DNA from 4 places in the Virgibacillus natechei genome. Region 1 is predicted to be linked to each of the others. Evidence: riboswitches for the same ligand, from Rfam matches in the RefSeq annotation. Region 1 holds a riboswitch; each other region holds the start of a gene.
The links. Region 1 has a riboswitch for S-adenosylmethionine ahead of OLD84_RS06430 (sodium:solute symporter family protein). Riboswitches for the same ligand answer to the same signal wherever they lie in the genome.
Positions count from the first base shown of each region.

Region 1 (3,122 bases):
AAAAATAGTATTCAAAATCGTTCATTCCTCGACGGGCTTCTGCTTCGCTCACAAAATGAAAGTCCAATGCAGCTTCATCTTGAAGATTAGCTATAAATTCGTCTCCCGCTTGTACTTCCTCTCCCTCTAGCATTGCGCCTTCATCCTCATTAACTACCGCTACAGGAAGCGATTCAATTTCCCCATACGGATCCCAGAACGACCAAATCAACAAGCCTCCGTATAATAGCGGCATCAAGATAATCCCCATTAGTGCGATAACTAATTTCTTGGATGCAAAAATACCTCTCAGTTCATGACTTATTCCCTTCATATTTCCCCTCCAAATTTTATTTTTGACCATTTTGTTCAATTGGTCACTTATTAGTAAAAAAAGAGACTTACATCTCTTTGTTATGAATCAGCGCATACATGAAATGCTGCTGAAAGATTTTGGCTATCAAATCTTTATCTAACCGCCCATACTTCTCTTCATAGTCAAAAACAAGACTCATATACAGTTTATATAATAAAAATGCTGTAATACTCGGTTCCGATGCATAGATTTTCTTCTGCTCAACGGCTTGAATGAGTTGCGACTCAACACACTGTATAATAGCATCCTCTATCTTATCGAGTGCCTGTTTTGAATGATCCGTACCAAACATTCGCACCTCATACGTCAGCTTCATCATTACCTGATGCTCTTTTCTAAATTCAAGCAACTGGTTTAATGCCTCATAAAGATTATCTGAAACAGATTTCTCAGGAAGTATACATTTATAAAATATGTGCTCCATCTCAATAATTATTTGCTGCAAAACCGCATCAAATAAATCTTCCTTATTATCAAATACTGTATAAATGGTTCCTTTGCCAACCCCGGCAAGACTAGCTACTTTATCCATCGTGGTTCCTTTAAAGCCATACATGGAAAACGAATTAGCAGCTGAATCTAAAATGAGTCCACGTTTATTTTCTAACATTAATGAATCATGCCCTTCTTCAAATTAGGTGAATTCAAAAACTTGATAATGACTATAATACCAAATTGGTCATTTTATATTTATATCATAGCTAATTATTTATTACAAGGCTTACTATATAATTTATACTATTCTTTAATTGCCACAGTAAACCGAGCTTCTTCCTAATCTAGTAAACTCAATTTCTAAGCCCTCTCCTTGAGGAGTTACATTCATTAATTCCAATTGTGAACATGTCTATTATCTGTTGATCGTAAATATAGATTCTATTTCTCTATTAGTAATTTGACAAATTCGAATCCTCATTCTATACTGTTAAAAACTAAAATTAAATAAATCTTTTATCGAGAGCGGTGGAGGAACTTGGTCCTATGAGCCCGCGGCAACCATTATAAGTATAATTTTCTTATAACAAGGTGCCCAATCCAGCAGACAATGTCTGAAAGATAAAAGGGATAATACTAGATATGTTGCCCCTTTTTCTTTTCAGAGAAAGGGGCTTTTACTATTTAAAAGGAAATTTGACAGGTGGACAGGATGGTATGGTTGGATTATATATCTGTGCCTTTTAACCAAGCATTTATATATATATTAAATGGAGAGTAGGGAACAAGTTATGACAGCATATGGAATTTGGACAATTAGTTTTGCGTTAATTTATACGCTCATCTTAATCATAGTAGGTAATAGAGCAAAACGAAAAGCAACACACGGGGATGGGTACTTTGTCGGTGGAAGAAACTTCAGATGGTGGACCGTAGCCTTCTGTATTACTGGTTTATTCTCAGGATCAACTTACATATCAATCGTTGAACTTTCTTATTTAACTGGTGTTTCTGCGGTATGGTATGGAGTAGCAGAAACAATTCAAGTGCTGATCATAGCGCTTTTAATTATTAAACCTTTTCGAGAAAAATTGTTAACGACTGTTTCTGGGTTAATTGGAGATCGGTATGGCCGGGGGGCTAAAGCTTTATCAGGGGCTATTACCGCATTTGCGTTTCCAATGTGGTCGGTTGCAACTGCCATTGCATTTGCATCCGGTTTTCACGTCTTTACCGGGATTTCTTTATCCGTTTCCATCGCATTCACCGCGCTCTTATTATTTATATACCTACAGGCAGGCGGCATGTGGGCCATTGCATTTACACAATCGATGAATACGATCGTTTTCACATTGATGTTCATTGTTGGAGCTATTGCATTTTTTATCAATCCTGGTATATCAGGAATACAGCAGCTCGCATTCGACCGTCCTGAGATGTTCGATTTTGGAGGGGCAGGTCTTCAAGTGATTTTAGTATGGTTCGGAACGTTTCTTGTAAATGTCATCCTGGCCCAGGCTGCATTTCAAATGGCCCTATCTGCTCGTACCCCGGAAGAAGGGCAAAAAGGTCTAATTATCGCTCAAATAATGAGTCTTCCTTTTATATTTTTTGGAATATTATTTGGACTGTCAGCTGCAGTCGTAGTACCGGATGAAGGCCTTGGTTTAGTCGCCTTGCCACTGTACCTAATGGAAGTACTTCCGGCTCCGCTCGTAGGTTTATTTTTCCTTGGAATATGGGCATGTGCGCTTGGCTGGGGAGCACCTTGTCAATTTTCCGGTGCCACTAGCTTAGGAAAAGATACAGGAAGTGCGATCTTTCCACTAGCAAGTCCCGAACAGTTAGTGAAATATACGAAGTGGTCTCTTTTACTATTAACAGGACTAATGATTCTATTTGGTACCCTTCGTACGGAACAATCAGCATGGTGGAATGTGTTCGCCTGGACGATACGAAACTCGGCCACATTCGCCCCTGTCGTAGCAGCCTTATTCTGGCCGCTCGTTACTCGAAGCGCTGTTATTGCCTCTCTTGCTACCGGGTTTGTGTCCGGGTTATTATGGTATCACTTAGGAGGTTGGGAACCTGATCAATTTTTCCTTAACATCCACCCAGTATGGGTTGGAATGTCCGTCAATATTGCAGTTATCATCCTAGTTACTGTTTTAACAACACTAGGAAAATGGAGTATTCAAACAAAGGGAACTGCTGTAAAAGGTTTCAGCTTTTTATTTGCAGGAGTTGTTCTCATCGGAATCAACGTGGCATATTTCGAGCCTTTATATGAACAAGGGCTATTCGGCCTCTTTGCATTCGCTGCAGTCATCAC
Region 1 is NZ_CP110224.1:1,197,720-1,200,841, reverse strand. It holds gene OLD84_RS06440 (YhgE/Pip domain-containing protein) at 1-313, opposite strand, end outside; gene OLD84_RS06435 (TetR/AcrR family transcriptional regulator) at 381-965, opposite strand; SAM riboswitch class I at 1,304-1,418, shown strand; gene OLD84_RS06430 (sodium:solute symporter family protein) at 1,582-3,122, shown strand, end outside.

Region 2 (3,122 bases), 1.4 Mb from region 1:
GCGATAGCTGCTTCTACCGCATGGCCACCTTGATCAAGAATCCTCTTCCCCGTTTGCGTAGCTAAATAATGAGGAGAAGTGACGGCTCCATTCTTCCCTTCCACTACAGGCCTGCCTGTATCTAAGAACGAATCATTTTTTCCATTTTGTAGTCCCAAAATATACCTCCTATTTCTCTGATTTAACGTTCATAATTTATTTTCTTCCCATTTATTTTATAAGATAAACTTAGGAACCGAGAATCGTCCTCGTGCTTCATCCTTGAAGTCAGAGAGATGTTTATTTTTCAAGATGGAAGGAATACTATTTTCACCAGCAATAAAAAAGGAGTGCATATAAATGAGTCAACAGGAGATCAAAGCAACCGTTGAAGAAATTCTAAAAAGCAACTATGTTGGGCCAATGGCAACAGTGAAGAATAATAAACCCCATTCAAGGTACATGACATTTTTCAGTGAAGGGTTGAAACTCTATACGTTAACGAGCAAGGAAACGGATAAGGCAGAGGAAACGGAAGCGAATCCTTTCACTCATATTCTGCTCGGATACGAGGGTGAGGGATTTGGCGATGAATATGTGGAATATGAAGGGAAGGTTTCCTTAAATAATTCGGAAGAACTGAAAAAGGAGCTGTGGAATGACAAGATGAAACTTTATTTTGATGGCCCGGAGGATCCAGAACTTGTCTTATTGGAGATTAATCCAACCGCCATCCGGGTGATGAATAAACAAGGTGAAGCTCCAAAGGAATTGGAGTTTTAATAGACCAAGAAATGAGTATGCTTATTTGAAGGTGATGATATGAATCGAGCGATGTTCCTAGACCGCGATGGTGTAATCAATGAAGTACTCACCAATCGGGTGAAGTTCGTGAACAAGCCCAAGGACTTCCATTTACTGGATGGTGTCGGTCAAGCTATAAGGCGGTTCAATGATTTGGGGTTTAAGGTTTTTGTTGTAACCAATCAAGGTGGAATTGGACTCGGATTCATGGAAGAGTCGGCTTTGAAAAAGGTACATAAAAAAATGAAAGATGATCTAGCCACATATGGTGCAACGATTGATGACATCCGTTATTGTCCCCACAAGCCGCGTGCAAATTGTGCATGTCGTAAACCAAAGCCACAAATGATTTTGGATCTGGCGGAAAAACATGCAATTGATTTAGAGAAAAGTTATATGGTAGGGGATCGTGAACCCGATATAGAAGCAGGCAAGAGAGCAGGGGTACGTACCGTTCTTGTAGGCGATCGTGAAGAAAGCTCAGTTGATGCAGATATGGACTTTGCGGATCTTATTTCATTTGCAAAATCAAAAGGGTGACACATAGGCGTGCCACCCTTCGTCATTAATATTGTGAGGATTGTCCGCCATCAATGGGAATGACGGTTGCATTGATGAATCGCGATTCCTGTGATAATAAGAAGGCAACCAAACGTCCAACTTCTTCTGGTTGACCAAATCGTTTCATCGGGTTAACACTGACAAATTCTCTGCCAGCTTCTTCCCAATTATCTCCGCCCATTTGTTTCAAGGATCCTTCCACCATCGCGGTCATAATCGCACCTGGTGCAATGGCATTGATGCTTACGTTATGCTTCCCTTGCTATTTATCTATAAAAATGCTACTATCATTGGTATAGTAATTTCAAACAATTCAGTAACATTCTTATTAAGAGAGGCAGAGGGACTAAGCCCGATGACGCTTCAGCAACCTGTTATGATAACAAGGTGCTACTTCTAGCAAGTTGATGAAACTTGGGAGATAAGAAGATGATCGCATGATAATGCCTCTTCTTAATCGAAGGGGCTTTTTTGATTAAAAGGAGCGGATACAATGACAACAACAAAATTAGATCGCAAGGCACCATTTAAAGCAGATCATGTGGGTAGCTTTCTAAGACCGGAACGTCTTAAACAAGCGAGAGCTCAAAAGACAAATGGAGAAATTTCTGCCCAGCAGCTGCGTACCATTGAAGATGAAGAAATAACCAAACTTGTTGAAAAACAGAAGAAGACTGGACTTAAGTCAATTACGGATGGGGAGTTCCGCCGTTCCTGGTGGCATTTTGACTTTTTGGAAAGTCTGGTAGGTGTGGAAGGATTCGAATCAGACACTGGATTGAAGTTTGATGGCATTGAAACAAAAGCCCGTGCGATTCGTGTAACAGGCAAGGTTGATTTTAATGAAGATCATCCATTTCTGGATCATTTCCGATTTTTGCAAGGGGAGGTAGGCGATGATCATGTTGCCAAGCAGTCCATTCCAAGTCCTAATATGCTCCTGGTTCGGGCGGGAATTGATAATGAGGTTTATGGTGATATCGAGGAACTGTTGGGAGATTTAACGACTGCTTATAAAAAAGCGATTCAGGCTTTTTATGATGCAGGATGCCGTTATATACAGCTTGATGATACATCATGGGCTTCCTTTTTATCGGAAGAGGGGGAACAATCGATTCGCGCGAAAGGGTATGAGCCTGCCGAACTGCAAAAATTATGCAAACGTGCTATCAATGAATCGATAGCCGATCGTCCGGATGACCTTCTGGTTACCATGCATATCTGCCGGGGCAATTATCGTTCCCATTATTTTAGTTCAGGTTCGTATGATAAGGCATCCGAAACGATATTCGGTGGACTGCATGTTGACGGGCTTTTTCTGGAATTTGACGACGGGCGTTCAGGCGGATTTGAACCGCTGAAATTTGTAAACAGGGACGATCTGCATGTTGTACTAGGTTTAGTTACATCCAAATTTGCTGAGCTGGAAAATAAAGACCTGGTAAAAGAGCGAATTGCCGAAGCGGCTGGATATCTATCCTATGATAATCTATGTCTTAGTCCGCAATGTGGATTTGCTTCAACTGAAGAGGGTAATGATTTAACGGAAGATCAGCAATGGGATAAAATCCGCCATATTGTGGAAATTTCTGAAGAAGTGTGGCAATAAGCGGGCACCAAATTTCAGAGAAATCGCAGTTAATGATTGCAGGTTTCTTTAGGAAGAATAGGAATGCAGGAGGGAGAAATCTTAGTGCCAATCAATATATCGAGAGAGTTGCCTGCAACGGAAGTGTTAAAACAGGAGAAAATCTTTGTGATGGATGAAAATCGGGCTA
Region 2 is NZ_CP110224.1:3,691,073-3,694,194, reverse strand. It holds gene ggt (gamma-glutamyltransferase) at 1-158, opposite strand, end outside; gene OLD84_RS18455 (pyridoxamine 5'-phosphate oxidase family protein) at 340-762, shown strand; gene OLD84_RS18450 (D-glycero-alpha-D-manno-heptose-1,7-bisphosphate 7-phosphatase) at 802-1,323, shown strand; partial or broken gene OLD84_RS18445 (SDR family oxidoreductase) at 1,349-1,603, opposite strand; SAM riboswitch class I at 1,667-1,772, shown strand; gene OLD84_RS18440 (5-methyltetrahydropteroyltriglutamate--homocysteine S-methyltransferase) at 1,838-2,953, shown strand; gene metA (homoserine O-acetyltransferase MetA) at 3,038-3,122, shown strand, end outside.
Region 2: linked by a shared signal. The riboswitch ahead of OLD84_RS18440 (5-methyltetrahydropteroyltriglutamate--homocysteine S-methyltransferase) and the one ahead of OLD84_RS06430 (sodium:solute symporter family protein) in region 1 are both predicted to bind S-adenosylmethionine.

Region 3 (3,122 bases), 1.5 Mb from region 1:
CAAACAGCGTCTATTTTAATAGCGGGTGAGAACTTTGGCTGCGGTTCTTCTAGGGAACATGCACCCTGGGCATTGTTGGATTACGGGTTTCGTGTTATTATAGCATCGAGCTTTGCTGATATATTTTATAACAATGCATTAAAAAATGGGATTATTCCAGTTCAAATGAATGAGACGCAGGTAAATCAATGGATGGAACAGGCGGAGAATTCAACATTGGTATTAGATGTCGATCTGGAAGCTCAAGTCATTATTGATGCAGATCAAAATGAAGTACATTTTGATATCCCGGCCTTTCACAAGGAAAAGCTAATGAATGGATTAGATGAAATAGCTTTAACATTAAAGCTAGAGGATAAGATTGAGGCTTATGAGATAGCTCATGGGTCATCCTAAGATCCACGGGGTGTATTCGAGCTTGCATTAGCATCATGGAAACAAAGTATACAAATTAATGAGGAGTGTGGAATCATTGGGGATTGCTTAACAGGTGAGAAGGTTGATACCGCGATGGAACGTCTGTCACCCATCGTTCACCGTACACCATTACTAACATCAACAACCACAGATGAATTACTCGACAAAAACGTTTATTTTAAAATGGAGAATCAACAAAAAACGGGAGCGTTTAAATTTAGAGGTGCTAGTTTTAAGCTCATGCAATTAACGGATGATCAATTGAAGAAAGGTGTTGTCACTGCTTCAGCTGGAAATCATGCGCAAGGGGTTGCTCATGCTGCAGCCAAATTAGGCGCACATGCAACTATCTTCATGCCAGAACGTACCCCCCTTGCAAAGGTCAATGCCACACGAAACTATGGTGCTGAAGTTGTGCTTACTGGCGATTCATTCCAGGAAGCCTATGAAGCTTCATTGAAAAGACAAATGCAAACAGGTGCTGTTTATATTCACCCGTTTGACGATTATGATGTGATGGCCGGTCAAGGTACACTTGTCATGGAGATGTTGCACCAAGAACCTCGACTCGACACCATTATCGTGCCCGTTGGCGGTGGGGGCCTTATTAGTGGAATAGCAGTTGCTGCTAAGTATATAAATCCTGCTATAAAGGTTATTGGTGTTCAGGCGAGCGGGGCGTCTGCTATGCATGACAGTTATCACCATGATGCAGTGAACAAGAAGTCCGTTTCTACAATTGCAGAAGGCATCGCGGTAAAACAGCCTGGTAAAAATACGTTGCCACTCATACGTGAATACGTAGATGATATGATAACCGTTTCAGATGCAGAGATCGCTTCTGCACTCGTTTATATGCTTGAAAGAAATAAAACATTGATGGAAGGTGCAGGAGCTGCAGCGTTAGCCGCATTATTCGCTAATAGCGGACAAATTAATTCAGCGCATTGCGGCGTCATTGTAAGTGGCGGTAATATGGATATTAGTGATTTACCAAAAATCCAGCGCCTGGCTGAGAAATTGCATGACTCTGCTTAAACAATCAAATATTCTTTCTTGATAGTCTTCAGAATGAGATAACGTATTACCAATATAAAACTTAATAGCAATATTCCTTATAAAGAGTCGGGGGAGGAACCTGGTCCTATGATCCTGCGGCAACCGTTACTAAATAGTGAAATGGTGCCACTTCCAGCAAGCAGTATTGGCTTGAAAGATGAGGGAGAGTGTCGTTTAATTTTAAAAAACCTCTTCCCCATTGGAAGAGGTTTTTTTAGTGTTCACAATTAGAAAACAGTCAAATTAAAAGCTTTGGGATCATTATTGTGAATTGGAGAAAAGGGGCATGACAAAATGACAAATGAACACGCAAAAGGAAATTTGAATTTTGATACAATAGCACAGCACGGTGGGCATGATGTTGACGAATCAGTTCGTTCCAGAGCTGTACCGATCTATCAAACGACATCTTACGTATTTGAAGATACAGATCAAGCAGCTTCGCTTTTCAAAATGCAGGGAAATGGATATATCTATTCGAGAAATGCAAATCCGACGAATAACGTATTTGAAAATAGGATTGCACAATTGGAAGGAGGAGTGGGGGCATTTGCTGTTTCATCCGGACAAGCAGCTATTGTGGTTGCGTTGTTAACCCTTGCAAAGGCAGGTGACGAAATTGTAGCTACCAATGCTTTATATGGGGGTACGTTCAGTCTTTTTTCGGAAACGTTTCAGCGCTTCGGGGTAACGGTTCACTTTGTCGATGGTACAGATTTTGAAGGAATAGCTGGAGCAATTAACGATAAAACAAAAGCTATTTTTACGGAAACGATCGGGAATCCAAGCTTGGAAATTGCTGATATTAGCAGACTTAGTAACCTCGCACATGAACATCATTTACCATTGGTAGTGGACTCTACATTTACAACGCCATATTTACAGAAACCTATCGAATTTGGTGCAGATATTGTGGTGCATTCGACGACTAAATTTATCGGCGGGCATGGCTCATCCATCGGGGGAGTTATTGTGGATTCTGGAAAATTTCCATGGGATAATGGCAAATTCCCGGAATTCACGGAATCAAAGGCCTCTTTAGATGATCAATCTTTTGTAAGACTCGCTAAAGAAAATGCATTTATTGCCAAAGCTCGATTTACACTAGGGCATGATCTAGGTGTAACCATTTCTCCATTCAACAGCTGGTTATTTATTCAAGGTCTTGAATCACTGCCACTACGCATGAAGCAGCATGTGACAAATGCACAGCAGATAGCCGAATACTTGGACGGGCATGAGCAAGTAGAATGGGTGAATTATCCAACATTAAAAGGTGACCCACAATACGAAATGGCCCAAACCTATTTACCAAAAGGTGCAGGATCCATTTTTACAATTGGAATTAAAGGCGGGCTCGAATCTGCGAAAACCTTTATAAATTCCGTGAAGCTGTTATCCCATGTCGCAAATGTTGGCGATTCAAAAACACTCGTCCTTCATCCCGCTACGACATCGCACGCGAGATTATCACCGGATGAACAGCTCGCTGCTGGCGTTACGCCAGAGCAAATTCGACTATCGATCGGGCTGGAGGACGCAGCGGATATTAAAGCTGATATCGATCAGGCGCTGAGGAAAAGTTAAATTCGAGAAATTGTAGAATGAAATATGGAGTACCAATTCAATCTCTTGTTCCAGAAATG
Region 3 is NZ_CP110224.1:2,699,024-2,702,145, reverse strand. It holds gene leuD (3-isopropylmalate dehydratase small subunit) at 1-396, shown strand, start outside; gene ilvA (threonine ammonia-lyase) at 511-1,455, shown strand; SAM riboswitch class I at 1,530-1,640, shown strand; gene OLD84_RS13955 (O-acetylhomoserine aminocarboxypropyltransferase/cysteine synthase family protein) at 1,771-3,063, shown strand.
Region 3: linked by a shared signal. The riboswitch ahead of OLD84_RS13955 (O-acetylhomoserine aminocarboxypropyltransferase/cysteine synthase family protein) and the one ahead of OLD84_RS06430 (sodium:solute symporter family protein) in region 1 are both predicted to bind S-adenosylmethionine.

Region 4 (3,122 bases), 1.8 Mb from region 1:
CACCACCGACGCCAGCTCATTTAGCGACCGCTTCAATGGTTCTTTGCTTGTTTGGCGCTTTAGCTTATAGTCATCAATGAAATAGTAGCTCCAATAAGAAAACCCCCTTTTCTAATAGCTTGAGAAAAGAGGGTTGCATGTTCTACTCCGCTCTTATTTCTCAAGAAAATAAATTTTCTTGCTGGATGTAGCACCTTTCTGACAAAGTCAGAGGTTGCTGAAGCGTCAACGGGCCAATTCCCTCGACTTCTCTGAATAAGAATATTTAAAATATTTAATTGTGTTTCATTATAGGTTCAACGATTTTCATTGTCAACACCTTTTTTCTAGTAAGTTGATTTGTTTAGTCGGGATAATTGATGTAAATGATGATCGGAGTAGGTTTTATAAACAACAAGAAGTCCTGTAGAAATTTCTAACCACAGGACTGCTTTGCAAAAGGAAGCACGAGAACCCTCGCACTATGGCTCCAATTATGAGCTTCTTCAATATTTACCCGCAATCTCCTCATGATGCAATATTTAACAATTAACCCATCTATTCTTATCTGATTTCTTGACCCTAATCACTAATTAATTTACACTAAGTATCGTAAAGTAATTATAAGGAAAGGGGCAATAAAAACATGACAAAAAGTGAAATTGGTCAAGCTATTTTACGGGTCGTTTTTGGTTTTATTTTCTTCGCGCACGGCCTGGATAAATTTCAAGGGGGGATAGCTAATACGGCAGGATTCTTTGATAGTCTTGGCGTTCCTGGATTCCTTGCTTATGTGGTTGCGGTTATCGAACTACTCGGCGGGATCGCCATGATTCTTGGAATTGGTACACGAATCGTTGCCGGATTATTTACAGTTATTATGCTGGGAGCGATTTTATTTGCAAATTTACCTGGTGGACTGTTAGGAAACGAAGAATTACCAGGATTTGAACTTGACCTTATTCTACTATCCATATCGATTTATTTCCTATTGAGTGATCGGTTTTCTCTAGCATTGGATAACAAATTATCCCGTTCAATAGAAAATTAAATGATTAAGGGAACAAATGATTTTATCGTTTGTTCCCTTTTTATTGTGTGCCTGTTATGGGTACAGACTTTAAGATGCACCCATGACAGGCACACAATAAAGTCCCAGTTAAACAAAGAACTTAATAAATACGTATTATTCCCCCCGTAGATCCTTGTCCAGACGCGACTTTAGGAGGAATGACTTCCCGAATAGCAGTGGAACGATGTAATCCTGCTCATTCTAAATTTATTTTTACCTATATTCTGAAAAGTGTGTTGACAATACCAATTATTAGTATTAACATGAGTAACAACTTAATAATTCTTATCCAGAGAAGTCGAGGGTTCTGGCCCAATGACACTTCAGCAACCATTGACGAAAGTCGAAAAGGTGCTAATTCCAGCAAAATTATTTTTGGGAGATAAGAGTGGAGCCGTGTATTCACCCCTCTTTTCTCTTATGGAAAAGGGGGTTTTTTAGGTTCAGATTTGAATGAGTTATCACATACACCTAGACATACATAAACCTAAAACCAAGTAATCAGATCTATTTAATACTTTTAAAAAATCACTTATAACTATGTCTGGGTTGAAAGTAGTTTGAACAGGGCTTGGAATAAGAAAGGATTGTACCCATGAAAAGTAGTAAATCTATACAAATTCTAACTATCTATCTTGGTATCGTTTAATGAGGAAGAGGCAAATGCACTTAGGATCATTTTCACCATGTCGCCCCTAAATTGCAAAACCGTGGTCTTTTCCGAACAGACTATGAAGGAAATACACTCAGGGGCCACCTCGACTTAGATTATCCAAACGTTGCATTAAGACAAATGTTTAAATGCAACTATAAGAGAATGTGAGATAACCAATTCCACTCACTAAAAAATATCAAAAGGGAAACGTAAAGGAGTGTAAAAATGAACAAAAAGTTATTAATGATAGTTATATTACTTATCCTTTCATTCATTACTGGCTGCGCGAGTTCAGAAGCATCCGGAAACAAGGAAGAACAAACAATAAAAATTGGCGTTACTGGAGGCGTTCCAGAGGCGGTTACCAATATTGTGAAAGATGAAGCTAAAAAAGAAGGGATTAATCTGGAAGTTATAACCTTTAACGATTGGATTACACCAAATCGCTCTCTTGATAATGAAGAAATAGATTTGAATATGTTCCAAACAAAGCAATTTTTAGGACAATATGTAAAAGACCATACAGCACCTTTCGTAGCATTAGGCTCAACTTATTATAGTTCGTTTGGTATTCACTCTGAAAAGCATAAACATGTCGATGAAATTCCAGATGATGCTACATTAGGGATAGTAAATGACCCTATAAATCAATGGCGATCTTTGCTGCTCTATGAAGAAGCTGGATTAATTAAGGTAAAGCGTACTGATGGTTTATTAACATTACAGGATATTGAAGCAAATCCCAAGAACCTCACATTTAAGGAAATAGAGGGTCCCTTAATGGTACGTACCCTTAGTAGCATTGATGCAGGTCTAGTAAGTAATTCATATGTCATTGATCAAGGCCTGGATCCAACGGAAGAAGCTATCTATTTAGAGAGTGGGAATGAGTTTCCAATGGTCGTAGCTGCAAAAGAAAAAGATAAGGACAATCCAGATTATAAAAGAATAACAGAATTATACCATTCCGATGCAGTAAAACAATTTATTGAAGAAAGGTACAAGGATGCCATTACCCTAACTGATGATCCATTTCAACTTGATGAGGAGGGGATGTAAATGATTGAGTTAAAAAATATAAACAAGAGCTTTGGAGTTGGAAAAACAGAAATTGAAGCAGTAAAAAATATAAATATTCATGTAGGAAAAGGGGAAATTTTTGGAGTGATTGGCTTTAGTGGAGCAGGAAAAAGCACGTTGCTCCGGATGGTCAACCTTCTTGAAAAGCCAACTAGTGGCGAGGTAAATATTAATGGTAAAAATCTTTTAAGATTAAATGAAAAGGAATTGGGAAACACGAGGAAAAAGATTGGTATCATCTTTCAACAGTTTAACCTACTTTCTTCTTATAATGTGTTTGATAACGTAGCCGAAATTCTTCGTATGAATCGCGTGCCGAAGAAGGAAATACAACAA
Region 4 is NZ_CP110224.1:2,964,691-2,967,812, forward strand. It holds SAM riboswitch class I at 151-262, opposite strand; gene OLD84_RS15155 (DoxX family protein) at 626-1,030, shown strand; SAM riboswitch class I at 1,334-1,440, shown strand; gene OLD84_RS15160 (MetQ/NlpA family ABC transporter substrate-binding protein) at 1,932-2,765, shown strand; gene OLD84_RS15165 (methionine ABC transporter ATP-binding protein) at 2,766-3,122, shown strand, end outside.
Region 4: linked by a shared signal. The riboswitch ahead of OLD84_RS15160 (MetQ/NlpA family ABC transporter substrate-binding protein) and the one ahead of OLD84_RS06430 (sodium:solute symporter family protein) in region 1 are both predicted to bind S-adenosylmethionine.